DNA from 3 places in the Arthrobacter sp. MDT2-16 genome. Region 3 is predicted to be linked to each of the others. Evidence: predicted binding sites of a transcription regulator. Region 3 holds the regulator's gene; each other region holds the start of a gene.
The links. The regulator LexA, encoded in region 3, represses DNA repair genes until DNA is damaged. The targets are predictions, from matches to a motif close to TCGAACANNTGTTCGA.
Positions count from the first base shown of each region.

Region 1 (9,921 bases), on a different contig from region 3:
CCAGGTGGTCGAAGCCCTGAAGACCAATCCGGACTCGCGCCGTCACCTCGTCTCGGCGTGGAACGTCTCCGAGATCTCCAGCATGGCGCTGCCTCCCTGCCACGTGTTCTTCCAGTTCTACGTGACGCCCGGCGTGGACGGCGGTCCAGGCAGGCTCTCCTGTCAGCTGTACCAGCGGTCGGCCGACACGTTCCTCGGTGTCCCCTTCAACATCGCGTCCTACGCACTGCTCACCCTCATGGTGGCGCAGCAGACCGGGCTCGAGCCCGGCGAGTTCATCTGGACCGGCGGCGACGTCCACGTCTACGACAACCATGTGGAGCAGGTCGCGGAGCAGCTGTCCCGGGAGCCGTACCCGTACCCGCGGATCGAGCTGAAGCGGAAGCCAGCCAGCATCTTCGACTACGCACTGGAGGACTTCGAAGTGGTCGACTACCAGCACCACCCCACGATCAAGGCACCGGTGGCGGTATGACCGAGGCCCGCACGCTCAGCGTGGCCGACGCCGTCACGTCGCGTCCCGTGATCGGCCTGATCTGGGCGCAGACCGAGAACGGCGTGATCGGCCGGGACGGCGGCATCCCCTGGCACGTGCCCGAGGACATGGCGCACTTCAAGGCCACGACGACGGGGCATCCCGTCATCATGGGCCGTCGGACCTGGGAGTCCTTCCCCCCGGCGTTCCGGCCGCTGCCGGATCGTACGAACATCGTCATCTCCAGCTCCGGAGTGGACCTGCCGGGTGCCGTCGTCGTCGATTCGCTCGATGCCGCGTTCCACGCCGCCCGGGCCAGTCCCGGATCGGAGGAGATCTGGGTGATCGGCGGAGGCCGTGTCTACGCCGACGCCATGGAGCGGGCGAATGCGGCGCTGGTCACCGTCGTCGAGTCCACGGTCGACGGCGACACCGTTGCTCCGGCCCTCGGAACCGACTGGGCGCTCGCGGCGCTGTCGCCCGAATCGGGGTGGCTCGAGTCCTCGAAGGGGCCCCGGTACCGCATCAGTCTCTGGACCAGGACGCCCGAGGAGCCGGCCGGGCGACAGGGCGTCGCCTGAACGGAGTGCCGGGAGAGTCGTCCGGGTGCCGGGAGAGTCGTCCGGGTGCCGGGGCAGTTTCCGGTCGCCGGATCGGACCACAGAAGCCGCGAGGACCGGTCAGCCGTCGGGTCGGTCGCCGGGGCGGTGAGGCGTTGAGGTGGTGAGACGTGAGTCAATCCGAGCCGTCGGGAGCACCATCCGGCACCCCCTGAGGCGTGAGGGTAAGGATGGGCAGGTCGCCGTCCGTCTCGATCGCATCTCCACCGCCGTTGCGGCTGTGGTAGCCGGAGGAGAAATGCCGGATCGTGCGCACGTCGGCCCTCGACCTCAGACTGGTCACCACCCAGTCCCGTTCGTCGTCGGTCCGGGCGGCAACCCGGTGGGTCACCTGGAAGGTGAACAGGGACAGTCCGACGCTGCGGTCGAACGTCGCGGCCCCCACGAGGTCGACGTCGAACCCGCCAGGAAGGATCCACCCCGGCGGACAGGTCCAGAAGCGCACGTGGTGCCGTTGCCACGGAGTGCCGGCGACCTCCTGCTCGAAAGCGAGGTCCTGCTTCCGGCCGAAGACGAAGAGCGGACTCACCGGGGCGGACGGGTAGCTGCGGCGCAGCACCGACGCGGTGATGATCCGCAGGCTGGTGCGGAGCGTCAGGGGGTCGGCCTCGATCCACCCGGCGGACAGCATAGCGGCCCGTAGATCCGGGACCGTACCGATGACGGCCAGGTTGACCGGATCGCCGAGGAGTCCGTCCGCCGTGCGGGTCCTCCCGATGAAGTAGTCGGGGACGTAGACGCGGGTCAGCAGCCTGTTGATCCGCGGTACGAGGACGTAGGCGGCCAGGGCCCAGATGATCACGAACACCCACGGCTGGCGAACGCCGTCATCCACCTCTTCGAGGAAGAGCGCGTAAATCGCCCAGCCGGAAAGTACTACCGCCAGGAGGAAGAAGAGGCGCTGGGCGAGGAGCACCACGGTGCTGGCAAGGTGTCCTGATCCTCGTCCGGTACCGCCCCTGCGAGCGCGTGGCGCCTCGTTCATCCGCCTATCCTAGGTCCGGGTGCAGGGCTAGGCTCGGACCGTGCAGCGCCCCGACGACGCCGAACCACCGGATCGACAGGACCTCAGGTCCCGGTACAGGCTGCTGCTCACGCGAGGGGACTCGACCGATCGGACCGTGTTCTTCAGCGACGCCGTGTTCGCCATCGCCATGACCCTTCTGGTCCTCGACCTGGAGGTACCCGGTGGTCTTCCGGAGGACCAGGTCGGCGCCGCGCTCGTGGGGCAACTCCCGCACTTCCTCTCCTTCGTCCTCAGCTTCGCGGTCCTCGGCAGTGCCTGGCTGAACCACCACCGGAAGTTCAGTGTGATCGTCCGGTACGACTTCCGGCTGCAGGTCCTGAACCTGCTGCTGCTCTTCTTCGTGGCCTTGCTCCCGTTGCCGACCACTCTGCTCAGCGAGTACGGCGGGGCGTCCTCGCCCTGGCCGGTGGCTCTCTACGCGACGGTGGTCGCGGGTGTCTACTCGATGCTGAACCTGGTATGGGCATATGCGTGGCGGGCGAGGCTCATGGCGTCGGTCGTGGACCGGGACCTCTACCGGTACGTGCTGCGGGCGCTGCTCCCCGTACCGCTGGTGTTCGCCGCGACCATCCCGCTGGCCTTCCTCCTTCCCGGGATCGCCATGTTCGTGTGGCTGCTGATCATCCCGGCCGACATCGTAGTCCATCGGGTGATCAACGCGCCGGTCGCGGCGTCCCCGGACGGGCTCCCCGGGGCGACGTGAGGACCGGGCGATGCGTCCCCCGTCGGTTGGCGCGGTCCGGCACCTCGGTCCAGCGCTTCTGCCCGACGCGTCTGCCCACCACCTCTCCCCAGCGCCGCGGAGGCGGTCTCGCACCCCGCTGCCTGTCAGGACTACAGCAGGCGGGCGAGGCGCCAGTCACAAAGCGGTCGCTCCGGCCGTCCGACGCCTAAACTGGAGGGCATGACTTCAGCACCCGAGAGCTCCGCCCTGCCGTCCGTCGGATTCGTGGGCTGGCGCGGCATGGTGGGCTCGGTCCTCATGCAGCGGCTCCAGGACGAGGGCGACTTCGCCCGCGTCAATCCCGTGTTCTTCTCGACGTCGGCCGCAGGTGGGGCGGCGCCGTCGTTCGCAGAGGGTGCTGGAACGTTGCAGGACGCGTACGACGTCGAGACCCTCGCCAAGCTGCCGATCATCGTCACAGCGCAGGGCGGCGACTACACCTCCGAGGTCTACCCCAAGCTACGTGACGCGGGATGGTCGGGCCTGTGGCTCGACGCTGCATCCACCCTGCGGATGGAGCAGGACAGCGTGATCGTGCTGGATCCCGTCAACCGGTCCGCCATCGATGCCGGCCTCGCGAACGGCGTGCGGGACTTCATCGGCGGCAACTGCACGGTCTCGTGCATGCTCATGGGTCTGGGCGGGCTCTTCCGCAACGGGCTGGTGGAGTGGGGCACCTCGATGACCTACCAGGCGGCGTCGGGTGGTGGAGCACGTCATATGCGCGAACTCCTGAACCAGTTCGGTGCGCTCCACGGGACCGTCGCCATGAACCTCGACGACCCGGCGTCGGCGATCCTCGACATCGACCGGGCCATCCTCGCCAAGCAGCGTCACCCGAGCCTCGAGGCCTCCCAGTTCGGTGTCCCCCTGGCCGGCTCCGTCATCCCCTGGATCGACAGCGACCTCGGCAACGGCCAGTCGAAGGAGGAGTGGAAGGCCGGAGCGGAGACCAACAAGATTCTCGGGACCGACACCCGTATCCCCTTCGACGGTCTCTGCGTCCGTGTGGGGGCCATGAGGTCGCACTCACAGGCACTGACCCTGAAGCTGACGCAGGACCTCCCTGTCGATGAGATCGAATCGATCATCGCAGCGGACAACGAATGGGTGCGCGTCATCCCGAACACGAAGGCGGAGACGCTTGCAGGCCTCACCCCTGTTGCAGCTACCGGTTCCCTCGACATCCCGGTGGGACGTATCCGCAAACTCGAGATGGGTCCCGAGTACATCAGCGCCTTCACCGTCGGCGACCAGCTGCTCTGGGGTGCGGCCGAGCCACTCCGGCGCATGCTCATGATCGCCACCGGGAACCTCTAGGTAGGGTCTCCCGGGCGCACGCTTCGTTGCTGTGACATGATCTGACAGCAGCGCTGCACTGCTCTTCCGTCGTGGAGGATGGCGGCGATACTGGGATCATGCGCATGGACGAGATCCTCGACGAGATCAGGGCATTCGACGGGGTGGTGGAGGTGGCGCCCCGAGAGGGTGATGGAGCCCCGCAGATCGCCTGGGGTGACCACTTCTTCTACTACTCTCCGGACGGAACCGTCCCGCAGCACACCCAGCCCTACGCGACGATCGTCACCAAGGACTATCCCGACGACACGCGGTCGAACCTCGATGCGGAGGGCAGGTGGCGGTTGAACATCCACGTCGGGTCGGCAAAGGCTCGGCAGTTGGTGAGGGACAGCGCCAGCGGAGTCGACGCCAGTGGAGACAGCGCCAGTGGTATCGACGCCAGCGATGTCGGGTTCAGTGGTGTCGACTTCAGTGAGGTGGACACGATCCTGCCTCACCCGGTCTACGGTCACCTCGGCTGGATTGCGATCGTGAATCCTGGTCAGCGGGTGGGGGCAGCAGTGCTGGAACTCCTGCACGACGCCCATGAGGACGAGCGACGCCGGGTCGAACGTCGCGCGTAGGTGAGCCATCTGGCGTCCGTCGGCGTCATGTCGACACCGTCCCTGACGCGGTGAGCACGTCGGGCCGGACGTTCCAGTATCTGTTCCGTCGGGCCGTGGTGCCGTGTCGGGCGAGGTGTGGTGGAGGGGTGAACCAAGGCATGCCGTTGCGGGACGCGACCGTCCATTGGCCCTGATGGATGGTGTGGTGGTGATGGGCGCAGAGCAGTACTCCGTTGTCGATGCTGGTATTGCCGCCGTGCGCCCACGGTGTGATGTGGTGTGCTTCGCACCAGCTGGCGGGAACCGTGCAGTCGGGGAACGCGCACCCGATGTCCCGGGCGACAAGGGCCCGGCGCAGATGGGGCGGGAACAGGCGGTTTGCGCGGCCGAGATCCAGGACCTGTCCGTCACCGCCGAGCACGAGCGGGATGATGTAGGCGTCACACGCGAGGCGTCGGATACTTCGGGTGCTCATCTGCTCGGCGAAGACAGCACGTCCGGGTCTGGACCTGATGCCGGCCCCAGACCCGGACCAAGCCGCGGCTCCTGGCCAAGCGCCAGCTCTGCCACTGGTCCTACCTGCGTTGTCGGCGCTGGCAGTGCTGCCGGCACTGACTGAGCTGTTGACGCTGCCGATGCCGGCTGCGCTGCCTTCGCTACCGGTGGTGAGGTCGGCTAGGAGGTCGCGGTAGTCGATAGTGACCATGACCTGGGGCCGGTGACCTCCGGTCGCAGGCAGTTGCGTACCTGAGAGGGCGATCCGGCAGGCACCGACCAGCCCGTCGAGCATGCGCTGCGCCCTGGTTCCGGCCTCCAGTCCGCCGTACACCGACGGTGATCCACCTGATCCAGCCCCACTCCCCGCATTTGCCGCACTCCCAGCGAGATCCTGTGCAGACGTGGTGTTTCCCGCGAAGTAGACATCATGATCGGGCCGGGTCCCGCTGCCGGACCGGCCATCGCGGGGGCTCCGAGGATTGGTGGCGGTGTTCATGACCGTGGCGAGGTGCTCGAACTGCTCGTCCGTAGCGCCGATCTCCAGCATGTGCAGCCCGTGGCGTCGGCCCCGAAGGAACACACCCTGCCGGGCGCGCAGGATCTTCTCGGTGGGTTCCTGTCCGTCCTGGTCGAGCACTGCCTCCCAGTAGCGGGTGACGGACCGCAGGACCTCTTCGTCGGACTCGATCGCCTGCAGGGTGAGCTGACGTTCCATCTGGACGAGTTGCTCGTCGACGGCGACGCAGCGGACCCTGTCCACCGCGGCACAGATGATCGTCGCCGCCCGCCCACTGACCTCGCCCGAACCGACGGCGATGCTCAGGGTCTGCAGTGGCGGATCCAGAGAGGCCCCGGAAACGGAGGTACCGGGCAGGACATTCTGGGCCAACACCAGGCGGCGCTTCGCTTCGGCCCGACTGATACCTAGCTTTGCCCGCAGATACTGGGCACATCTCTGTGCCGGTCGTTCACCGGAAGTGGCGCCCGAGCCCGCGCCGATGTCAGCGGCGGATATCGCTGGTCCTTCGGGTGCCTGCGCCGTCGATGATGGAAGGGAGCTGGACCCCAGGCGCTGCTCCGCCGAAGCAAGATCGAAGTCCCTGGCCATGCCTGCGGTGATGACCTGCAAGTGATCGACGATCCGCGAGATGTCCTCGACCTCCACGAGAACCTGCACCGCCTGTCTCGTGGAGAGTATCCGACCTGAGCTCATCAGCCGGTCGGCCGCCCGTACCAGAGCGGCCCGTACCGAACCCAGGGGAACGTCTGCCCCTAGAAACCCCTCAGTCTCCGAAGACGCCTGGGCGTCCACAGATCCCTCGCTCTGCAAAGATGCGTCGATCACCTGGCGTCCGCGAGCTGTCGGAGATGTAGCGGCTCGAAGGGACGATCCGGACTTCGCCGACATACCAGATCTCAAGGAGACGTCTGTTTCCTGGAGGTCCTCGACCGGTGCTGTAGCCATACCCGAACTTATCGAACACACGTTCTACCATGGGGCCAGGCCGACCCGTATGTGGACAAATTCCGGTCCTTCATCGACGCACCCGAACCGTGCCCCATGCAGACAGGGCAACCGAAGCGCGGCATCCCCCGACTCGACCCGATAACGTCGGAGGGCCCGTGCAGGATGGGCGCATGGATTCCGTGAACGCAGACACCATCCTCCGGCGCTTCTTCGCCGTGAGCGGTCATGTGCAGCATCCCGAGAGCCTGCTGCGGTACGAGCGCGTCCAGACCCACCTCCGCGACTACCTCGAGCAGGTCGCCGCAGTCAGGCTGACCGACGCCGAGCAGGAGTTGCTCGCCCTGGAGCGGCAGTTCGGGACCGAGAGCCCCTATGCCCAGGTCATGGGTGCGCGGGATCTGCTCCATGCCCTCCCGGACTTCCTCGCCGTCCCACAGCTCCTCCCGGACTTCCATGATCGGCTCGCACAGATCAGCGTGGCCTCGCGCCTTGCCCAGTGGCTGTGTTCACGCCGACTCGTCGAGCGCGAGGACAGCTGGCACGACGTCGTGCTGACGCGCGCTGCCGCCGAGCAGGCCCGCAGGTCACCCGCGCTCTAGGAGCGCGGGCGTGGGACGGCCGGCGACCAAGGACCGTCGCACCCGCAACCGACCCAGGAGGACCGCTGTCGCTCACCCGCTCGCAGGGGGACGACAGACTCCGGGGACCTACAGGACGCAGCCGATGAGCAGCGGTTCCGGCTCCAGGCGAATGCCGAACGCGTTCTCCACACCGTCCCGCACCAGCCGCGCGACCGAGAGGAGATCCGACGTCGAGGCTTCTCCCCTGTTGGTGACGGCAAGCGTGTGCTTCGTCGACAGGGACGCCCTGCCACCCGCCGCAGTGTGCGCGTCGTCGTCCCCGAGCCCGTAGCCCTTCGAGAACCCGGCATGCTCGATCAGCCACGCGGCACTGAGCTTCACGTGCCCCTCGGTACCGGAGGGGTACCGGGGGGCGTCGACCGGCAGGCTGTCCGCAACGGCCTGCGGGACGATCGGGTTGGTGAAGAAGGAGCCGGTGCTGCGGGTGTCCGGATCGGCCGCGTCGAGCACCATGCCCTTCCCCCGGCGCAGCTTCAGCACCTCGCGCCGCACGTCGTTGGCGTAGGCCCGTGCGCCCACCTCGACGCCCAGGGCCCGCGCGAGTTCCGCATAGCGGATGGGCTTGCTCAGACGACCCAGTCCGAGCTGGAACTCGACCGACAGCACTACGTAGCGCGGCGAGCCGTCCACCGTGGTGCGCTTCAGGAGGGAGTCCCGGTAGCCGAACTTCAGCTCGAAGTTGGTGAAGCTCTTGATCCTGTCGGTCTCGCGGTCGAACGTCCGCACCGTGGCGATGGTCTGGGAGACATCGGCACCGTAGGCACCGACATTCTGCACGGGAGTGGCTCCTGTGGAACCCGGGATGCCCGAGAGCGCCTCGAGCCCCGAGAACGCGTGCATCACGGTGTAGCGGACGAGGTCGTCCCAGTCGTGCCCGGCTTGGACGTTGACCATGACGCCGCCACAGGTGGCGTCGTCGTCGTTGACCGTGAAGCCCGTGGATGCGATGCGCACCACGGTGCCGTCGAAGCCGTCGTCACCGATCAGCAGGTTGGAGCCGCCGCTGATGATGAGCAGTGGCTCCCCCGCGCCATCGGCGGCACGGACGGCCTCGATGATGCCCTGCTCGGTCGATGCCCCGACGAGCTTGTGCGCAGGGCCTCCGACGCGCGCGGTCGTCAGGTCGGCCAACCGGGTACCGGTCACAGGTGCGGTCATCGCAGCCTCACCACGGCCTGGGCTTTCACGAGGACTTTCTGCCCCGCGAACGTCACTGTGAGGTCGATGCGTGCGGTGGACGCCTCCGCGTCCACTGCCCCGACGACTCCCGTCACCTCGACGACTGCACCCGGCTCGCCGGGCTGCGCTGTGGTGTCCTCGACGATGACGGGCTTGGTGAAGCGCGTCTGGTAGTCGACGACGGCGGCCGGGTCGCCGATCCAGTCGGTCACGAGCTGGACCGCGGCACCCATGGTGAACATGCCGTGGGCGATGACGCCGGGAAGCCCTACGCCCTCGGCGAAGGCCTGGTTCCAGTGGATCGGATTGAAGTCTCCCGACGCCCCTGCGTAGCGCACCAGGTCCTGCCGGGTGATCCCGATGGTGGACGAGCCGATCTGCTGCCCCACCTCGAGGGTGGTGGTCGATACTGCCATGGCTACTGCTCCTCTCCGCGAACGAGGATGGACGAGGTGGTCGTGGCGGCGCGCTCGCCGTCGATGGTGGAGATCTCGGCGCGCGTCGTGATCATCGCTCCCCCGCCCATGGCCCGCACCTGGTCCACGTGCAGTTCGGCGACGAGCTGGTCGCCCGCGATGATCGGGCGATGATGGATGAATCGCTGGTCCGCATGGACCACCCGCGTGAAGTCGATGCCGGCGCTCGGATCATTGATGAGCTGCGCGTCGGCGCGCTGGGCGATGATGATGGCGAAGGTGGGCGGCGCCACCAGGTCGGCGTGGCCGAGCGCTGCCGCGGCTTCGACGTCGTAGTGCGCGGGATGGGTCGCCTTGACGGCCCGGGCGAAGTCCCGGATGGCCTCGCGACCCACGGCATAGGGCTCTCCCGCGGCGTAGCTGCGGCCCTGCAGGTCTGGGTCGATGGTCATGGATCCTCCGTGGGAAGCGGCGTAGGGGTACTGGGACAGTCGGATGGGGCGGCGGGGCACGCCGAGGGCCGGCAGGGGGTCAGCGCTGGTCCTTGATGCGGCGCCGGACGTCACGCGAGCGGACCACCATGCCCGCCAGGTGGCACACCATCCCGACCACGATGACCGGGATGCCGGTGAACACGAGTGCGCCCTGGTCGGTGGCGGCCCCGACGACCGCGACGAGGATGCCGATCGCCGTGGTCACCAGTGCGGAGACCACCAGCTTGCGGTACAGGTCCGAGCCGGTCTCCCAGGGCGTATTCAGCATTGTCCGATTCTACTGCCGCGGCGAGGGAAGCTGCTCAGAACAGCGCCTCCTGGACGGCGGGGACACGCGTGCTGAAGTCGCCGAACTGCAGACGCCTGCCCTTGAGCTGGGCGAGATCGGCGACGAAGAGGAGATCCGTGCCGTCGATCGCGACGATCGCCGAGGAGCCGAGGACCTCACGGAGAACGAACCCGTGCTGCCCCC
Region 1 is NZ_JBTNDP010000001.1:206,338-216,258, forward strand. It holds gene ACX80N_RS00965 (thymidylate synthase) at 1-475, shown strand, start outside; gene ACX80N_RS00970 (dihydrofolate reductase) at 472-1,056, shown strand; gene ACX80N_RS00975 (LssY C-terminal domain-containing protein) at 1,211-2,080, opposite strand; gene ACX80N_RS00980 (TMEM175 family protein) at 2,121-2,825, shown strand; gene asd (aspartate-semialdehyde dehydrogenase) at 3,027-4,166, shown strand; gene ACX80N_RS00990 (DUF6194 family protein) at 4,271-4,771, shown strand; gene ACX80N_RS00995 (HNH endonuclease signature motif containing protein) at 4,797-6,716, opposite strand; gene ACX80N_RS01000 (hypothetical protein) at 6,890-7,318, shown strand; gene ACX80N_RS01005 (UDP-N-acetylmuramate dehydrogenase) at 7,427-8,518, opposite strand; gene ACX80N_RS01010 (MaoC family dehydratase) at 8,515-8,955, opposite strand; gene ACX80N_RS01015 (FAS1-like dehydratase domain-containing protein) at 8,958-9,407, opposite strand; gene ACX80N_RS01020 (hypothetical protein) at 9,487-9,717, opposite strand; gene ACX80N_RS01025 (DUF2797 domain-containing protein) at 9,752-9,921, opposite strand, start outside.
Region 1: a site for LexA is predicted at 6,728-6,743, ahead of ACX80N_RS00995 (HNH endonuclease signature motif containing protein). Genes of this name have one in related genera too.

Region 2 (9,921 bases), on a different contig from region 3:
CGAGCTTGGTGACGCCGTCCACGAGCATCGCGACCTCGGGCCCGAAGTCGCGTTTGAGCTCCTCGAGGGTGTACGAGGTGTCCTCCACGGTGTCGTGCAGGAGTGCCGCCGCGAGGGTGGTGCCGGTCATGCCGAGTTCGGCGAGGATCGTGGCGACGGCCACGGGATGCGTGATGTAGGGATCGCCGCTCTTGCGCGTCTGGCCTTCGTGGCTCCGCTCGGCCACGAGGTAGGCCCGCTGGATGAGGTCCAGGTCCTCGCGCGGGTTGTTCGCCCGGACGGTGCGCAGCAGCGGCTCGAGCACCGGTGAGTAGCCGGAGGACCCGCGCCCGGTCAGCCGGGCGATGCGCGCCCGGGTCCGGCCGCGACGGCCCGGAGCCGCCTGGTCGGCGCTCGTCGCCGACGGCGCCGAGGTGGGCGAGGCCGGCTGCACGAGCCCCCGGCCGAGACCGGAGCGCGTGGCATCGGTGGCGACCGGTCCGGGGACGCCCGGCGCCACAGCACCCTGATCGCCTCCGGGGTTCACCGCTTCAGCCATGTCCAGTCCCTCGATCTCGATCCGGGATCCCGTGAGGATCGCCTGCGCCGCACGTCAGGCGGCATCTCCAAGTCTAGCCGGGCCGGAAGCGCCTAAGCCGCAGGGGCCCGTACGGGCCCCTGCGGCTGAGGACGGCTGGTTCGGGCCGGGTGCCGTCAGACGGCCGACGCCTCGAGCGTGCGCCGCGCGAGGACCTTCTTCTCCTGCTTCCTCAGCTCCGGCTCGTTGAGCCGCAGCGCCGCGTACAGGGGGGCGGCGATGAAGATGGTGCCCAGCGTGCCCAGGATGATCCCGATGAACAGGGCCAGCGAGAGATCCTGGAGGGTGCCGGCACCCAGCAGGAACGCGCCGATGAACAGGATCGACGCGACGGGCAGGATGGCCACCACCGAGGTGTTGATCGACCGCACGAGCGTCTGGTTCACCGCGAGGTTCACCTGCTCGGCGAAGGTCCGCTTCGTCGAGATGGTGATGTCCGCGGTGTTCTCGCGGATCTTGTCGAACACCACCACGGTGTCGTACAGCGCGTAACTGAGGATGGTCAGGAAGCCGATGATCGCCGACGGCGTGACCTCGAAGTCGCTGAGCGAGTACAGGCCGGCCGTGACCACCATGACGACGACGAGCGCGGCCATCGCGGCCAAGGCCATCTTCCACGTACGGAAGTAGATGGCCATCAGGACGGCGGCCAGGAAGACGAAGACCCCGAAGCCGATCAGGGCCTGACGGCTGACGTCCTCGCCCCAGGTCGGGCCGACGAAGCTCGAGGTCACCTGGTCCTCGTCGACGCCGTACCCGCTGACGAGGTTGTCCCGGACACTGAGCGTCTCGTCGTCGGACAGGCGCTCGGTCTGGATGCGCATGGTGTCCGCGGCGATGTTGGTCACGCGCGGGACGGCGTCGGTGACGACGTCGGTGACGGCGCGCTCACCGATGGCGACGTCCGTGTTCTCCGTCGCGGAGACGGTGAACTCCGAGCCGCCGCGGAAGTCGATGCCGAGGTTGAAGCCGCCCTTGACCACCGGGATGAGGATCGAGATCAGGAGCGCGATGCCTGCGATGAGGAACCAGAGGTTCCGCTTGGCGACGAAGGGGTAGGAGCGCTTTCCCGAGTATAGCTCGTTGCCGAACGTGGCGAAGCTTGTGCGGCTCATTCGTTGGTCTCTTTCTGGGAGGAACCGGTGCGCCCGGCGACGGAGGAGCCGGTACGAGCGGCACGGGAGCCGGTGCGCCCGGCGACGGCGGGTTCCGCGCGGTCGATGGCGAGTTCCGCGTCCTGGGCGACGGAGGATCCGACGGCCGAGGACCCGGTGCGCCCGGCGAGGGCTTTCTGCTGCTCCGCGCGACGGCGCTCGGCGATGGTCATGCGCCGCTCGGCCTCGGCCGTGGCTCCCTTGTTCTTGGCGCGGGCGACGACGACGGGCTTCTCGCCCGGCTCGCGCAGTCGGCCGGCGCCGCGGTAGAGCGGGATGCCACCGAGGCGGCTGGGGTCCAGCCCGGACCACGGGTGGCCCTCGCCGAAGAACTTCGTCCTGGCCAGCAGACGCAGGACCGGGTGCGTGAACAGGAAGACGACCACGAGGTCGGCGATCGCCGTGAGGCCGAGCGTGAAGGCGAACCCGCGCACGTTGCCGACGGCCACGAAGTACAGCACGAGGGCTGCGAGGAGGTTCACGGCCTTGGACGCGAGCACGGTCCGCTTCGCGCGGCGCCAGCCGTTCTCCACGGCGGAGACGAGGCCGCGGCCGTCGCGCAGTTCGTCACGGATGCGCTCGAAGTAGACGATGAAGGAGTCCGCGGTCTGCCCGATGGCGACGATGAGCCCGGCGACGCCGGCGAGGGACAGCCGGTAGTTCTCGGTCCAGCCGAGGATGCAGATGGCCAGGTAGGTGAGGATGCCCGCGACCACCAGCGAGGCGATGGTCACCAAACCCAGCAGCCGGTACTGGAACATCGAGTAGACGGCGACGAGCAGGAGGCCGATGAGGCCGGCGATCAGGCCGAGGCGCAGCTGGTCGGCGCCGAGGGTCGCGGAGATCTGCTGTTCGCTCTGGATCTCGAAGCTGATGGGGAGCGCGCCGTACTTGAGCTGCTCCGCCAGGGCCGCGGCGGACTCCTCGGTGAAGTTGCCCGAGATCTGGGGGTTGCCGTCGGGGATGACGGCGTTGGTGGTGGGCGCGGAGACGATCCGACCGTCGAGCACGATGGCGAACTGGTTGCGGGGGTCGCCCTGGCCGATCGCGTACAGGCGCTCGGTGACGGTCCGGAAGGTGTCGGTTCCCTCGTCGTTGAAGTCGATGGTGACGGCCCAGGTGTTCAGGGACTGGCCCTGCGCGCCGCGCTGCAGGCCGTAGCTCGCGGTGGAGATGTCCGTGCCGGGGACCTCGACGGGTCCGAGGATGTACTTGCCCTGCGAGTCGGGCTCGCACGCGACCATGGGCTGGTCGGCGGGCGCGGGCTCCTCGGCGGGTTCCAGGGCTGCCGGATCGAGGCAGTCGAGCGCCTCGAACTCCTTGTACAGCTCCGGTGTGATCCAGTTCGGATCGCTCGCGTTCTGCGGCTCGGCGGCCGGCTTGGGCAGCTGATCGTCCGGCGTCGGCGTCTCTGCAGCCGCGGCCTGACCCGGCCCTCCGGCGAGGACGGGGCGGAACTCCATCTGCGCCGAGGCCTGAATGAGGTCGCGCGTCTGCGCGTCCGGCGTGCCGGGAAGGGACACGATGACGTTCTGGCCCGACTGCGTGTTGATCTCGGCCTCCGCGACGCCGGAGCCGTCCACACGCTGGCGGATGATCTCCACGGCCTGGTCGAGCTGTTCGGGCGTGATCTCGCTGCCGTCCTGGACCCGGGGCGCGAGGATCATCTGCGTTCCACCCTCGAGGTCGAGGGCGAGGCGGGGGCTCCAGCTCGCGGTGCTCCAGTAGGAACCCGCTCCCAGCAGGATCGCGAGCAGTGCTGTCAATGCGCCCAGCCAGACAAGTGTCCGCTTGGCTGCCGTCCCGGGACCGGTACGAGGCATGATGGATGTCCTTATTCAGTGGCGCGGCTGCTGCGCCGGATTGATTCTGACGGGCGCGGCGTGATGACCGGCCCTACGGAATGCTAGTTGTCGGGGGTCGCTTTGGGGTCGCGGGGGTCCCGCGCGTCGCGGTTCTCCTGGACGGCCTCACGGTCGAGGCGCCCGAGGGTCTCCTCCGGGGTCTCCGTGCCGCCCGCCGTGGGTGCCGACGCCGCGGTGGACCCAGTGGACGGCGTGCGGTCGATGCGGTCGTCGCTGATCGAGGACGCGTCGTCGGGCACGGAGGCACCGTCGACGGCGGGCTCGACGGCCGGGTCGACGACGGCCGCGGTGTCCTGCTGGACCACCTTGGACAGGGCCTGCGTGTGGACCGTCGCCAGGTTGCCCGGAGAGAGCTCGAGGACGGCCTTGTTGTTCTCCTGGTCGATCGAGACGATCGTGCCGTAGAGCCCGAACTGCGTCATGACCTCCGTGCCGGGCTCCATCTGCGTGCGCATCTCCTTCACCTGCTGCTGCGTCTTGCGCTGCCTGCGGAACATGGTGAAGATCAGGAACGCCAGTGCCAGCGGCAGCAGGAGGGAGAAGATGTCGAAGGGAGGGGCATCTCCGGTGGCTGTCTGGGCGACTACGTGTGCAAGCACTGGGAATCCGTTCCTGGGACTGGGTGTGGTGGGGGGCACGCCTGTGCCCTGGCCCACTTCTGTCCACACCAGTGTAGGGGGGAATGCTGGACGTTCCGCGCGTCAGGAGTCGGTCTGCGCCCAGCTGTCAAGGCCTGATTCGGCGTCGAGCAGCGGTTCCGGCGCCACCGAGAACAGGTCCTCCGGCATCGCCGCGGCGGCGTTCTGGGGCATCTCGAGGCCGAGGTGCTTCCAGGCGGCAGCCGTCGCGATCCTGCCGCGCGGCGTCCGTCCGAGCAGTCCCTCGCGGACCAGATAGGGCTCGGCGACGGTCTCGACGGTCTCCGGCTCCTCGCCGACGGCGATCGCCAGCGTCGAGAGTCCCACCGGCCCGCCGTTGAACTTCGTGATGAGCGCGGTGAGCACGGAACGGTCCAGGCGGTCGAGTCCGCGGGCGTCCACCTCGTACATGTCCAGCGCAGCACTCGCCGAGCGGGCATCGATGAGGTCCACTCCGTGCACGAGCGCCCAGTCCCGGACGCGGCGCAGCAGGCGGTTGGCGATACGCGGCGTCCCCCGGGACCGGCTCGCGATCTCGGCGAACGCCGCGGAGTTCACCTTCATGTCCATGAGCATCGCCGAGCGGCGGAGCACCAGTTCGAGTTCCTCCGTGGAGTAGAACTCGAGGTGCCCGGTGAAGCCGAAGCGGTCCCGGAGGGGACCGGGCAGCAGCCCGGCGCGGGTGGTCGCGCCCACGAGGGTGAAAGGCGGCAGCTCGAGCGGGATCGCCGTGGCGCCGGGACCCTTGCCGACGATGATGTCGACGCGGAAGTCCTCCATGGCCATGTAGAGCATCTCCTCGGCCGGCCGGGACATGCGGTGGATCTCGTCGAGGAAGAGCACCTCGCCGTCGGTCAGGGAGGAGAGGATGGCGGCGAGGTCGCCCGCGTGCTGGATCGCGGGTCCCGAGGAGATGCGCAGCGGAGCGTTCATCTCGGCTGCGATGATCATGGCGAGGGTGGTCTTGCCGAGGCCGGGAGGCCCGGAGAGCAGGACGTGGTCGGCGCTGCGGCCGCGGAGGCGCGAGGCCTCCAGGACGAGCGAGAGCTGCCTCCGGACCCTCTTCTGTCCCACGAAGTCGTCGAGGTTCTTCGGCCGGAGGGCGGCCTCGATGGCGCGGTCCTCGGGGTCGGCGGCCGGCGCGACGAGCGGTGCCTCCTGGGGTTGCTTGTCCGTCATGAGCCGACCCTCGTGCGTGCCGAGCTGCGGGCGCCGTCCTGACCGAGCCGGCGCAGCGTCAGCTTCAGGATCTGCCCGACGTCACCCGTCGCGGCCACGTCGGGCGCGTCGGCGACGGCGGCGTCGATCGCGGCGCCGGCATCCTTCTCGGACCAGCCGAGGCCCATCATGGCGGTGAGGACCTGCCCCTGCCAGGTCTGCGCGGGAACGCCGGGCTTCGACTCGAGCGGGACGAGCTTCCCGGCGAGCTCGAGCACGATCCGGCGGGCACCCTTCGGGCCGATGCCGGGCACCTTGCTGAAGGCCTTGTCATCGCCGGACGACGCCGCGATGCGGATGGCCTCCGGCGTGTGGACGGCGAGGACGGCGAGGGCCAGGCGGGGGCCGACGCCGCTGACGGCCAGGAGCGTCTCGAAGACCTCCCGCTGGTCCGCGTCCTCGAAGCCGAAGAGCGTCATGGAGTCCTCGCGGACGATCATCGCGGTGGCGATCGAGGCCTGCTCGCCGACGCGCAGAGCCGCGAGGGTCTGCGGTGTCGCCTGGACCTGCATACCGAAGCCGTTGACGTCGAGGACGGCGGAGTGCAGGCCCACGTGGGTCACTGTTCCGCGCAGGGAACTGATCATGAAGGGCTCCAGTGCAGGTGCTGACGGGGACGTCCGGGCGGTCACCGGCGTCGAACATACGTTCTAATCGTCAAAGATACCGGTGATCCGCCGATCGATCGAGTCGCCACACCGCCGGGTGCGCAGCGCGAGGCGGCAGCCGGGTGTCGGACGGAGCGGCATCACCGGGCGTCAGGACGTCGGCCGACGGGCCCCGCTCAGCGGCGTCGCGCCCGCGCCTCGGCCTCGGCCCAGATGCGCTGCGCCGGGGTGACGGATCCCCCCGATGCCGCCGCGCCCTGCACTGCCACTCCCCTGCGCCACGCGTGCGTGATCGCGAGGGCCAGGGCGTCGGCGGCGTCGGCCGGCCGCGGGGCCGTCTCGAGCCGGAGGATCTTCGTGACCATCTTTGTGACGGCGACCTTGTCCGCCTGTCCGTTGCCGGTGACGGCGGCCTTCACCTCGGTGGGGGTGTGGAGGGCCACCGGGATGCCACGCCGCGCGGCGGAGACGATCACGACGCCGGAGGCCTGGGCGGTTCCCATGACGGTGCTGACGTTGAGCTGGCTGAAGACGCGTTCCACGGCGAGGACCTGCGGCTGGTGCAGGTCCAGCCACGAGTCCACGGCCTCGGAGATCACCAGGAGCCGTTCGTCGAGGCTCCTGCCCGCCTCCGTACCGACCACCCCGACCGCGACGAGCGTGGAGCGCCGGTTGGGTTCGATGTCGACGACGGCGAGCCCGCAGCGGGTCAGGCCGGGGTCCACCCCCATCACGCGGTAGGTCACGGCGTCACCGGGCGGGCGGGGTGGGTAGGGAGGTGGGCGATGTCAGTCGTCGTTCTCGAGCTCGGCCAGGACCTCGTCCGGCAGGTGCGCGTTCGAGTAGACGTTCTGGACGTCGTCGAGCTCCTCGAGGGCGTCCACGAGCTTGAGGAACTTCCGGGCACCCTCGGCATCCAGGTCCACCTGCATGGACGGCACGAACTCGACGTCGTCGGTCTCGTACTCGATACTGCTCTCGTCGAGCGCGGCGACCACGGCCCGGAGGTCCTGCGGCTCGGAGACGATCTCGAACGTGTCCGACGATTCCTTGACCTCGTCCGCGCCGGCGTCGAGGACGGACATGAGCAGTTCGTCCTCGGTGAGGCCGTTCTTCGGGAGCGTCACGACGCCCTTGCGGGCGAACAGGTACGACACCGAGCCGGGATCGGCGATCGTGCCGCCGTTGCGGGAGATCCCGAGGCGCACCTCCGAGGCGGCACGGTTCTTGTTGTCCGTCAGGCACTCGATCAGCAGGGCCGAACCCTGGGGGCCCCGCGCCTCGTACATGATGGTCTGGTAGTCCACGGCCTCGCCGAGCAGGCCGGCGCCGCGCTTGACGGCGCGGTTGATGTTGTCGATGGGCACGGAGGTCTTCTTGGCCTTGGAGACGGCCAGCTCGAGTCCCGGGTTACCCGCGACGTCGGCGCCGCCGGCCCGTGCCGCGACCTCGATGTTCTTGATCAGCTTCGCGAAGGACTTCGCGCGCTTGGCGTCGATCGCAGCCTTCTTGTGCTTGGTTGTTGCCCACTTGGAGTGCCCCGACATGCTTACGCTTCTCCTCTGATCATCCGGATAAAGAGTTCGTGGACCCGCCGCTCCCCCGTCACTTCCGGGTGGAAACTCGTGGCCAGCAGGTTCCCTGAACGCACTGCGACAATTCTAGCGACCGGCTCCAAGTCGGCTCCCGGTGCGGCATCGGACGGGCCGGCCTGCGGCGTCTCGGCGGCGGGCACCTGCGCGAGCACCTCGACGTCGGCCCCCACCTTCTCCACCCATGGCGCGCGGATGAAGACGGCCCGCACGGGATCATCTCCTGCAGCGGGGCCGGTTGCCGCGAGGCCGGCGAACGCGAGATCCGCCTCGAAGGACTCGCGCTGGCGGCCGAAGGCGTTGCGCCGCACCACGATGTCGAGGCCGCCGAGCGTCTGCTGCGGATTGCCGTGCCGGTCGGTCGAGGGATCGGCGATCACGTCGGAGAGCAAGATCATGCCCGCGCAGGATCCGTAGACCGGCAGCCCCCCGTCGATCAAGCCGCGCAGCGGTTCCGCCAGCCCGAAGGTCCGCGTCAGCTTGTCCATCGTGGTCGATTCTCCGCCCGGGAGGATCAGGCCGTCGATCGCTGCGAGCTCCGAGGCGCGCCGGACGGGCACGGCGCGCGCGCCGAGAGACTCGACGGTCGCGATGTGCTCCCGCACGTCGCCCTGCACCGCGAGTACGCCGACGACGACGTCGCGGCCTGTGCGGGGCGTGCGACCGGCGGATCCGGCGGTCTCCGGGGCGACGGTCGGAGCGGCGTCGGACAGGGCGACGGACAGGGCGCCGGGCACGGGGAACGGCGCCGAGGACGGGGAGGTCATGCCTCGATTCTAGGCCGTGGCAGCGCCGGAGCCGGCGTCGAACGGTCTCGCGTGAGCAGCGCCTCGCCGCCGCGTCCCGGGAACCCCGACGCGCCTGCGATAATTTGTTGGCATGAATCCCCTTCCAGTTCTCGTGGGCAAGGCCGTGCGCGTCGCCTCCCGCCTGCGCGGCGGCGGCTCCGCATTCCCGGGCCTCGTGGTCGAGCGCCTCGACCCCGGCTTCATGGGCCGCGCGCTGTCCACTCTCCCCCGCGGCGTCGTCGTCGTCAGCGGAACGAACGGCAAGACCACCACCACCAAGATGGTGGTGGAACTGCTCGAGGGCCAGGGCCTGACGGTGTTCACGAACCGCACCGGCAGCAACTTCACGCGCGGTGTCGCGGCAGCCCTCCTGGGCGAGGTCGACTGGCGCGGGCGGCTCGAAGCCGACGTCGCCGTCCTCGAGCTCGACGAGGCGCACGCCGTGCACTTCGTGAAGCTCGTGCCGCCGCGGTACTCCCTGCTCCTCAATGTCCTCCGCGACCAGCTCGACCGCTTCGGCGAGATCGACGCCACCACGCGCCTGCTCGAGCGCATCGCACTCGCCACCACGGGGACGGTCGTCCTGAACCGGGAGGACCCCCGCGTCGCGGGCCTGGCCGCGTCCATCACGACCGCAGACGTCGTCTACTTCGGCCTCGACGCCTCGCTGCGGAGCACGTTCCCGAACGACGACGAGCTGCGCGGCGCCGAGGGGATCGCCCCCGCGTCGGCGCTGCCAGCCGACGTCGTCCTCCGTTCCGTCGACGGCAACGCGGCCTCCTTCGAGGCGGACGGCACGACGACGCACACCGAGCTGCGCCTGCGCGGGGTCTACAACATCTTCAACGCCGCCGCCGCCCTCGCGGCCGCCCGCGCCGTCCTCGGCGGTACTGCCGACGACGCCCGGCTCTTCTCCTCGCTCGCCGCGGTGGAGCCCGCGTTCGGGCGCGGGGAGAGCCTCGTGGTCGACGGCCAGGCCCTCGAACTGGTGCTCGTCAAGAACCCCAGTGGATTCCGCCTCGGCCTGAAGTCCTTCGACCCCGCAGGCTGCGCGACCATGATCGCGATCAACGACAACTACGCGGACGGGCGCGACATGTCCTGGCTGTGGGACGTGGACTTCGATTCGCTCGGCCTCGGCGGCGTCGAGATGGTCAGCGGCGTACGCGCCTACGACATGGCGCTGCGGCTCAAGTACGACGACGTGCGGGTCGGCGCCGTCGACCCCGACATCACGGAGGCGCTGAAGCAGTTCGTCCGGGGGTCGGAGGGCCGCCCGAAGCGGATCTTCTGTACGTACACGGCCATGCTCGCGGTCCGCCGCGAGCTCTCCAAGATCACGAAGGTCGAGGTTGTCTCCTGATGAGCGACGCACCATCCGCCAGCGCCCTCACGGAGGCACCCGCCGATCCCTCGAAGGGCAGCCTGCGGATCCTGCAGCTGTACCCGCGCGAGATGAACATCTACGGCGACTACGGGAA
Region 2 is NZ_JBTNDP010000005.1:78,631-88,551, forward strand. It holds gene ACX80N_RS10425 (RelA/SpoT family protein) at 1-538, opposite strand, end outside; gene secF (protein translocase subunit SecF) at 694-1,692, opposite strand; gene secD (protein translocase subunit SecD) at 1,689-3,554, opposite strand; gene yajC (preprotein translocase subunit YajC) at 3,638-4,195, opposite strand; gene ruvB (Holliday junction branch migration DNA helicase RuvB) at 4,298-5,413, opposite strand; gene ruvA (Holliday junction branch migration protein RuvA) at 5,410-6,039, opposite strand; gene ruvC (crossover junction endodeoxyribonuclease RuvC) at 6,237-6,806, opposite strand; gene ACX80N_RS10460 (YebC/PmpR family DNA-binding transcriptional regulator) at 6,849-7,607, opposite strand; gene pdxT (pyridoxal 5'-phosphate synthase glutaminase subunit PdxT) at 7,610-8,419, opposite strand; gene ACX80N_RS10470 (MurT ligase domain-containing protein) at 8,532-9,803, shown strand; gene ACX80N_RS10475 (type 1 glutamine amidotransferase) at 9,803-9,921, shown strand, end outside.
Region 2: a site for LexA is predicted at 6,090-6,105, ahead of ruvA (Holliday junction branch migration protein RuvA). Genes of this name have one in related genera too.

Region 3 (9,921 bases):
CAGACCGAGCCGGCCGCCGAATGGTTCATGGACTACCGCAACGGTGACGGATCGGTGTCGGAGATGTGCGGCAACGGGGTCCGGGTGTTCGTCCATTTCCTCCTCGCCCAGAAGGTGGCCGACCTGCCGCAGGGCGGGGAGCTGGCCATCGGGACCCGCGCCGGCGTCAAGCGGGTCACGCGATCGGGGGACGGCTACGCGGTGGACATGGGGCCGTGGGAGTTCATCTTCCCGGAGGCGGCCGTGGCACGGGGTATGGACTCCCTCGTCGCCATCGGCGGGCTCGACGTCGACCGTCCCGCGCTGTCGATCAGCATGGGTAACCCGCACACCGTCGTCGCCCTCGCCGAACGGACCGAACTCGATTCCACCGATCTCCACCGCGCACCGGCGGTCCAGCCGGTGCCGCCCGAGGGCACCAACGTGGAACTCGTGGTCCCGTCCGATCCGCTCGTGGGTGACGACGGCGTGGGGCGCCTCACGATGCGCGTGCACGAGCGCGGCGTCGGCGAGACCCAGTCCTGCGGCACCGGGGCCTGCGCCGCGGCCGCCGGTACCCGGTTCTGGGCGGGGGAGGGCGCACCGGCCCGGTGGCTCGTGACGGTTCCCGGCGGCGTCGTCGGCGTCACCTTCTTCGACGGCCCCGACGGTCGCGAGCACGTGCAGCTCAGCGGGCCGGCCGTCTTGGTGGCCGACGGCGTGCTGTCGACCCGCGGCTGAGCGGACGCGCCCCGGACGCCCCGGCATCACTGCCCGCGGCGCACCTCCAGGATGCGGAAGGACTTCGACGTCTCGGCGCGGCGGACGAGGAAGTCGTCCGGCAGTTCCCCGGCGAGCCAGCGCTGCAGGGAGTCGGCGCCGAGGTTCTTCTGCACCACGAGCCACGCGCTGCCACCGGGCGCGAGGCGCGGCAGCCAGCGGAGCAGCAGCGCGTGCAGCTCCTGTTTCCCGATCCGGATGGGCGGATTGGACCAGATCGTGTCGAAGGCCAGGTCCGCATCGACGTCGTCCGGGGTCGAGGCCACGACATTGCCCAGCCCCAGCCGCCGTGCGTTCTCGGCGGTCAGCGCAATGCACCGCTCGTTGACGTCGACGGCACGGACCTCGGCCTCCGGTGCCTTCAGCGCCATCGTGAGGGCGATCGGTCCCCAGCCGCACCCGAGGTCCAGCAGGCGCCGGCCCTCGGGGTCCGGCACGGATCCGAGGAGGATCGACGTGCCCTTGTCCACGCCGTCGGGGCTGAAGAGGCCCGACGAGGTCACGAGCTCCCTGCGCTCACCGGCGAGGACGACGGAGAGGGGCCTGCGCGTCTCGGGCCCGACCGGCCGGGCGCTGAAGTAGTGCTGCGGCTCCTGGGATGCGTCCATAGGGAAAAGCGTAGCGGCACGCCCTCGCCGGTCCCCGCCGGCGGTCCTCCTTCCGGCGCAAGGCGGTTTCGCCCCGCGAGAATACGCTGGAACGCCGTCGGTGGGCCGCCGTAGAATCGAACGACATTCACTGAAGGAGAACATGACCGAGAATCACGGACATCCCACCGGGGCCGACATGGGCCCGGAGGAGATCCAAGCCGTCATCGACCGGATCCTCGCCAGCGACGAAGCTGCCGCGGCGAAGGCGAAGAACGGGACGACACCGGAGAAGACCACCGCACCGATCGAGAAGACCTGGCGCTCCCGTGCGCTCGCGCTGTCGAGCGAGGACGAGCCCGCCGACGCCGACGGGGACCAGCAGGACCTGGCGGAACGCCGTGCGCTCCGCCGCGTGGCGGGTCTTTCCACCGAACTCGAGGACGTCACCGAGGTCGAGTACCGGCAGCTGAGGCTGGAGCGGGTGGTCCTCGCCGGCCTCTGGAGCGAAGGGACCGCGCTGGACGCCGAGAACTCGCTGCAGGAACTCGCCGCCCTCGCGGAGACTGCCGGATCGGAGGTGCTGGACGGCATCGTGCAGCGCCGCCTGAAGCCGGACCCCGCCACGTTCCTCGGCTCGGGCAAGGCCCAGGAGCTCAAGAGCATCGTCCAGGCGACCGGCGCCGACACCGTGATCGTCGACAGCGAGCTCTCCCCGTCGCAGCGCCGCGGCCTGGAGGACATCGTCAAGGTGAAGGTCATCGACCGCACCGCCCTGATCCTCGACATCTTCGCCCAGCACGCCCAGAGCCGCGAGGGCAAGGCCCAGGTCGAGCTGGCGCAGCTCGAGTACCTGCTGCCCCGCCTGCGTGGCTGGGGCGAATCGATGTCCCGCCAGGCCGGTGGCCAGGTCGGCAGCGCGAGCGCCGGCATGGGCTCCCGCGGTCCCGGTGAGACGAAGATCGAACTCGACCGCCGCAAGATCCGCACGAGGATGGCGAAGCTGCGCCGCGAGATCGCAGGCATGAAGCCGGCGCGGGAGACCAAGCGGTCCAACCGCAAGCGGAACCAGGTACCCTCCGTCGCCATCGCCGGCTACACGAACGCCGGCAAGTCGTCCCTGTTGAACCGGCTCACGGACGCCGGGGTCCTCGTCGAGAACGCCCTGTTCGCGACGCTCGATCCGACGGTGCGCCGGGCCGAGACCCCGGACGGCATCGGCTACACGCTCGCCGACACCGTCGGCTTCGTCCGGTCGCTGCCCACCCAGCTGGTCGAGGCATTCCGCTCGACGCTGGAGGAGGTCGCGGACGCGGACCTGATCCTGCACGTCGTCGACGTCTCGCACCCGGACCCGGAGGGCCAGCTCGCTGCGGTCCGCACCGTCCTGACCGAGGTCGATGCCCGCAAGGTGCCCGAGATCGTGGTCTTCAACAAGGCCGACGCCGCCGACCCGTTCGTCATCGAGCGGCTGCGGCAGCGCGAGCCGCGCTCCGTCGTCGTCTCCGCGCGCACCGGTGCCGGCATGACGGAACTGAAGCAGCTCATCAGCACGAACATCCCGCGTCCCGGCGTGAAGCTGGACCTGCTGGTGCCCTACGAGCGCGGCGAGGTCCTCAGCCGCCTGCACCAGGAGGACGTGGAGATCCTCGGCCTCGAGCATGTCGACGAGGGCACCCGCCTCGAGGTGATGGTCCGCGAGGGACTGGCAGCCGATCTGGAGCCGTACCTCCGGCATGGGTGACAGCACCCGATCCGGCGCCGTCGTCGCGGCGTCGGACCCGGCGCGCCACTCCGCCGAAGCCCGTCAGGCACTGGAACTGCTCGACGCCGCCGTGGCGGCCATGGGCGGCGAGATGCGCGCCGGCCAGCACGAGATGGTGCGGCAGGTCAGCGAGGCCATCCGCTCGGGCGACCACCTGCTGGTCCAGGCCGGCACCGGCACGGGGAAGTCCCTGGCGTACCTGGTCCCCCTGATCGCCCACGCCATGGACAGTGACCGCCCGTCCGTGGTCTCGACGGCGACGCTCGCCCTCCAGGCCCAGATCGTGGGCCGTGACCTGCCACGCCTCCTCGATGCCGTGAAACCCGCTCTCGCGCGCCCCGTCGACGTCGCGCTCCTCAAGGGCCGTTCCAACTACGTGTGCCTGCACAAGACCGGCGGAGGCTTCCCCGAGGAGGACGCCCCCGACGCCCTCTTCAGCCTCGGCGAGGACGCAGCACCGCACCCCTCCCCGGCCCTCGGCGGGGGAGGCCCCGCGTCGGCACTCGGCAGGGAGGTGGTCCGGCTGCGCGAGTGGGCGGAGGACACGGACACGGGCGACCGCGACGACCTCGTCCCCGGTGTCAGCGACCGCGCGTGGCGGCAGGTGTCGGTCTCCAGCATGGAGTGCCTGGGCGCCGCCCGCTGCCCGATGGCCCAGGAGTGCTTCAGCGAGAAGGCGCGCGCCGCTGCCGCGGACGCTGACATCATCATCACGAACCACGCGATGCTCGCCATCAGCGCGTTCGAGGGGCTGGCCGTCCTGCCCGAGTACGACGTCGTCGTGATCGACGAGGCGCACGAACTCCACGACCGCGTGACCGGGGCGGTCTCCGGACAGCTCTCCGCCTCCATGGTGAGCGCCGCCGCGACCGCCCTCCGCCGCCACGCCTCGATCGGCACCGCAGCCCTCGACACCGCGGCGTCCGCCTTCGAGGCGGCCTCCGAACTCGTGCCCTCCGGGCTCCTGCCGGGCGGCCTCCCCGACGACCTCGAGGAATCCCTCGCGCAGGTCCGGGACGCCGCACGCGCCGCGCTCTCCGACACGAAGACGGACGGCAAGTCGGAGGCCGACGTCGACGGCGGGCGGCAGGTTGCACGCTCCCGCGTCACCCTGGTGTTCGACCTCGCCGAGCGGATCCTCGCGGCCGCAGACCTCGATGAGGTGGTCTGGGCGTCCCGGCCGAGCACCTTCACGCCCGGATCCGGCTACGCGCAGCCGGATGAGAGTGCGCCCGCGACGCTGAACGTGGCGCCGCTCTCGGTGGCGGCGCGCCTGCGGGAGGGCCTCTTCGAGGACCACACCGTGGTGCTCACCTCCGCGACGCTCGCGATCGGTGCCGAGTTCGGACCCGTCGCGGGATCGCTGGGCCTCAGCGGCCCCGGCGCGCCGGCCTGGACCGGCGTCGACGTCGGCAGCCCGTTCGACTACCCGCGGCAGGGCGTGCTGTACGTGGCGAAGGACCTGCCGAAGCCCGAACGCGGCACGTCCGACGCGCAGCTGGCAGAACTGCTGACCCTGCTCCGGGCATCCCGCGGGGGAGCCCTGGGACTCTTCTCCTCCAAGCGGGCTGCCGAGGAGGCGGCGGAGGCGCTGCGCCCCCAGGTCGACTTCGAGATCCTCTGCCAGGGGGAGTCCTCCCTCAACGCCCTGGTCACGCAGTTCGCTGATGAGCCGGACACCTGCCTGTTCGGCACCATGTCCCTCTGGCAGGGCGTGGATGTGCCGGGCGCCTCGTGCCGCCTGGTGGTGATCGACCGCATCCCGTTCCCGCGGCCGGACGATCCGCTCATGACGGCGCGGACACGGGCCGTGGCCCGCAACGGCGGCAATGGCTTCATGAGTGTCTCCGCGACGCATGCCGCGATCCGCCTCGCACAGGGCGCCGGCCGCCTGATCCGGTCGGGAGGCGATCGGGGCGTCGTCGCGGTCCTTGACAGCCGCCTCGCGACGGCTCGCTACGGCGGGTTCCTCCGGGCTGCGCTACCGCCCTTCTGGGCGACCACGGACAGGGCCACCGTCACCGGGATCCTGGAGCGGCTCTCCACCCGCTGACGGCCCGGCCCGGCCCCGGCAGGTCCGGGCACCCAACCACGAGGGGCGCCGCAGTCACCGGACTGTAGGCGCCCCTCGGGCGGAGAGCGGGGCGCCTACAGTGCGCGCATCACCGAGACGACCTTGCCCATGATGCTGGCGTGGTCGCCGAGGATGGGCTCGTAGCGCGTGTTCTGGGGCAGCAGCCACGTGTGTCCGTCCCGTTGACGGAACGTCTTCACCGTGGCCTCGTCATCGAGCAGCGCTGCGACGATGTCCCCGTTCTGGGCGCTCTGCTGCTTGCGGACCACCACCCAGTCGCCGTCGCAGATGGCGGCGTCGACCATCGAGTCGCCGGAGACCCTGAGCATGAACAGGTCGCCGTGGCCCACGAGCTGTCGGGGCAGGGGCATGACGTCCTCGACCACCTGATCGGCGAGGATCGGGCCACCAGCGGCGATACGGCCGACCAGTGGGACCAGCGCGGTGTCCACCGCGACCCGGTGCTCCGCCGAGGTCTTCCGCTCCGGCGACCCGTCGGGACCCGCCGGCGCCTCGGCGGGCAACGTCAGCGGCAGCAGGACCTCCATGGCGCGGGGGCGCTTGGGGTCGCGCCGGAGATAGCCGAGCCGTTCGAGCTGGGACAGCTGATGCGTCACGCTCGACAGGCTCGCCAGACCCACGGTGTCACCGATCTCCCGCATGGACGGCGGGTAGCCCTTGTCCGCGATCGAGCGCTGGATCGTCTCGAGGATGGTCAGCTGACGTGCGGTCAGTCCCTTGGACACCGAGCGGCCCCGCGGGCGGCCCCGGCCCGCGGTGATCGGAACGGCGTCGCCGGGGACGTCGGCGATGTTCGATTCCTGCCGGACTGCCGGTGTTGGTTCCGCCACTGTTCTGCCTTTCGCCTGGGACCGCAGATCCCGTGGAGCCCACCACCGGCATTCCGCTGCGGCGGAATCCATTGTGTCGGTGGCGGGTGATTGTCTGAGGTGCATCGACGGCCTGCCTGCCGCTCAGCAGCGGCAGAGGCCGGTGATGCCCTGTCCTGATCACGCTAGGGCAGGCCTGCATGCTTTTCAAACATATGTTCGAGCGAGTCTCGACAACGGTCGTCGGTGAGTGCTAGAACTGAGTTCGAGTTAATTAGAACATCCGTTCGAAACGGGCGTCCAGCCCGGAACGGCTATTCGAAGGAAAAGAGGCTTGGCAATGGCTGAAGCACGAGTTCTGCAGGGCAGCACGGCGCTGTGGGCGCTGACACCCGGCCGCCCGGAAGTGCCCTTCCGCGCGGTCCCCGCGGGTCGCATCCGGCCGACGCGGCTCCGTACCTCCACGCAGCGGAGTACGGAGCGGAGTACGGAGCGGATCGCCGGCCCGGTCGCAGGGCGGCTCGAGGAGCGGAACCCGGAGCGTCCCCTCACCCTGACGCGCCGCGGACGGCTGCTGCTGGTCGGTCTGCCCATCGCGCTGGGCGTGGCGGCGCTCATCCTCCTCGGTGCCTTCCTCACCTCCCAGGCGCAGGCGGGCGAGTCCCTGCCGGAATCGTCCGCGACCGTCGAGGTCAGCGTCGCGGCGGGGGAGTCACTGTGGGACCTCGCGCTGCGCCACGCCCCCGATCGCGATCCCCGGGACGTCGTGGCGGAGATGGTCGAGCTCAACAACCTCCGCGGCTCGGTGGTCCAGGCCGGGCAGAGCATCGCGGTACCCGTCGGGGGATAGCACCGAAGGCGAGGTCCCCGGCCGGAACCCCGACCGGATGGTCCCATCGGACCGACCGAATCGAGCGCGATTACCGGCGGAAGGGGGCATCCCTTAAACTTGTCGAGTGCCTTCCTCCGTCGACGCCCTAGCGAACCTGCCCCTGCGCGATGACCTCGTGGGCCTGCACCCGTACGGGGCCCCGCAGCTGGACGTGCCGATCCTGCTCAATGTCAACGAGAACACGCACGGCGTGCCGGCTGACGTGCATGCCGCCATCGTCGACGCCGTCGCGGAGGCCACGCAGGGCCTGAACCGGTATCCGGACCGCGAGTTCACCGAGCTCCGCAAGAACCTGGCGGACTACCTCGGCCATGGCCTCACCCCGGACCAGCTGTGGGCGGCCAACGGATCGAACGAGGTGCTGCAGCAGGTGCTGCAGGCGTTCGGCGGGCCCGGACGGACGGCGCTCGGGTTCCCTCCCACCTACTCCATGTACCCGCTGCTGGCCAGCGGCACCGGGACGCGCTACGTGACGGCGGAGCGCGGGGCCGCGTACGCCATGACGCCGGAGAGCACGGCCCGCGCGGTGCGCGAGTCCGGGTCGAACATCGTGTTCCTGTGCTCGCCGAACAACCCCACCGGGACCGCGCTCGGCCTCGACGTCATCGAGGCCGCCTATGAGGCCGGCGAGGCCGCCCGCGCTGTCATCATCGTCGACGAGGCCTACGGGGAATTCGCGCAGACGGGGACGCCGAGCGCGCTGACCCTGCTGCCGGGGCGCCCGCGCCTGCTCGTCTCCCGCACCATGAGCAAGGCCTTCGCTCTCGCGGGCGCGAGGATCGGCTACCTCGCGGCAGCCCCGGAGGTCGCCGACGCGCTCCGGCTGGTGCGCCTGCCGTACCACCTGTCCGCGATCACCCAGGCGGCCGCCAATGCGGCGCTGACGCACGCGGAGACCCTGCTCTCGAACGTCGAGGCCATCAAGGTGCAGCGGGACCGCATCGTGCGCGAACTCGTGCGTCTGGGGCTCCGCCCCGCGCCGTCGGACTCCAACTTCGTCTTCTTCTCGGGCCTCGAGGACCCGCACCGGGTCTGGGAGGGGCTCCTGGAAGCAGGTGTCCTCATCCGGGACGTCGGGATCCCGGGGTCCCTGCGCGTGACCGCGGGAACAGAAGAGGAGACCACGGTGTTCCTCTCGGCGTTGGAGAAGTTGCTGTAGCCCCCGAGGACCGAGCTGCGCCGCCGTCGCATCTCCTAGACTTGAGGGGCAGTGGACGCACACGGCCCGTCGCCGTGCACCACCTCCCGCCACCAGACGAATGTCGATCCGCGCGCCGATGACCGGCAGCGCACCGAAGGAATGCAATGACAGTTGATGCCGCCCGCGGCCGCACCGCCCGGATCGAGCGCGTCACGAGCGAGTCCAGCGTCCTCGTCGAGCTGGACCTCGACGGCACCGGGGTGTCCTCGATCGACACCACCGTCCCCTTCTACGACCACATGCTCACAGCGCTGTCGAAGCACTCGCTGATCGACCTGACCATCAGGTCCTCGGGCGACACGCACATCGATGTCCACCACACCGTCGAGGACACCGCCATCGCGATCGGCGAGGCGCTCCGGAGCGCCCTCGGGACCAAGGCCGGGATCCGGCGCTTCGGCGAGGCCACGGTGCCGCTCGACGAGGCCCTGGCCAACGCCGTCGTCGACATCTCGGGTCGCCCGTTCCTCGTGCACGGCGGGGAGCCGGCGGGCCAGGAGTACCACCTGATCGGCGGCCACTTCACCGGATCGCTCACGCGCCACGTGTTCGAGGCCCTGGCCCTGCACGCCGGGATCTGCCTCCACGTCACCGTCCTCGCCGGCCGCGACCCGCACCACATCGTCGAGGCCCAGTTCAAGGCACTGGCCCGTGCCCTGCGTGCAGCGGTGGAGCCCGACCCGCGCGTCGAGGGCATCCCGTCCACGAAGGGGACGCTATGAGTGCGCGCACCGTCACGGTGCTCGACTACGGCTCGGGCAACGTCCGCTCCGTCGTCCGCGCCCTGGAGCACGTCGGCGCCGACGTCGTGCTGAGCGCAGAGCCCGACGACGTCCTCAACGCCGACGGCCTGCTCGTGCCCGGTGTCGGCGCGTTCGCCGCCGTCATGAAGGGGCTCAAGGACGTCGACGCCCTCCGTATGATCGGCAGGCGCGTGGCCGGCGGCAGGCCCGTCCTCGGGATCTGCGTGGGACTGCAGGTGCTCTTCGACGAGGGCGTGGAGCACGGCGTCCGCACCCCCGGCATGGGTGAATGGCCCGGTACGGTGGAGCGGCTCCAGGCCGACGTCGTGCCGCACATGGGCTGGAACACCGTCCAGGCGCCCGAGGACACCGTCCTGTTCGACGGCATCGGGGACGAGCGCTTCTACTTCGTGCACTCCTACGGCGTCCAGGACTGGCGTTTCGACGTCACCCAGCCGGCCATGAAGCCCCCGCAGGTCACCTGGGCCGAGCACGGTACCCCCTTCATCGCGGCCGTCGAGAACGGGCCGCTCAGCGCCACGCAGTTCCACCCCGAGAAATCGGGCGACGCCGGCGCGCAGCTGCTGCGGAACTGGATCGAGGGGATGCGGTGAGGCCGTGCTGAGCCTCGTGCTCATGGGCGCCGCCGGTGTCCTCATCGGAGGTGCCTTCTCCCTGCGCAGCCAGGACTTCCCCCGCTGGGTCTGGATCGCCTTCCTCGTGCTGGCGGGACTCTCGCTCCTGGCCGCCTACCTGTTCACGCTTCCCGGCGACTAGCCGCCACACCCGCCCCGACCGACCCGCTCGACCGACCAGGCCCGACAGCCCGTACGAAAGCAGACCATGAGCCCCTTCGCCGAATCGCCCACGCTCGAACTCCTCCCCGCCGTCGACGTCGCCGACGGCCAGGCCGTGCGCCTGGTGCAGGGCGAGGCCGGCAGCGAGACCGGGTACGGCGACCCGCTCGACGCCGCTCTCGCCTGGCAGGAGGCCGGCGCGGAGTGGGTGCACCTCGTGGACCTGGACGCCGCCTTCGGCCGGGGCTCCAACCGGGACCTGCTCGAGCGCGT
Region 3 is NZ_JBTNDP010000009.1:37,566-47,486, reverse strand. It holds gene dapF (diaminopimelate epimerase) at 1-720, shown strand, start outside; gene ACX80N_RS15075 (class I SAM-dependent methyltransferase) at 747-1,367, opposite strand; gene hflX (GTPase HflX) at 1,510-3,090, shown strand; gene ACX80N_RS15065 (ATP-dependent DNA helicase) at 3,083-5,164, shown strand; gene lexA (transcriptional repressor LexA) at 5,260-6,036, opposite strand; gene ACX80N_RS15055 (LysM peptidoglycan-binding domain-containing protein) at 6,350-6,865, shown strand; gene ACX80N_RS15050 (histidinol-phosphate transaminase) at 6,972-8,066, shown strand; gene hisB (imidazoleglycerol-phosphate dehydratase HisB) at 8,213-8,830, shown strand; gene hisH (imidazole glycerol phosphate synthase subunit HisH) at 8,827-9,465, shown strand; gene ACX80N_RS15035 (hypothetical protein) at 9,470-9,628, shown strand; gene priA (bifunctional 1-(5-phosphoribosyl)-5-((5-phosphoribosylamino)methylideneamino)imidazole-4-carboxamide isomerase/phosphoribosylanthranilate isomerase PriA) at 9,695-9,921, shown strand, end outside.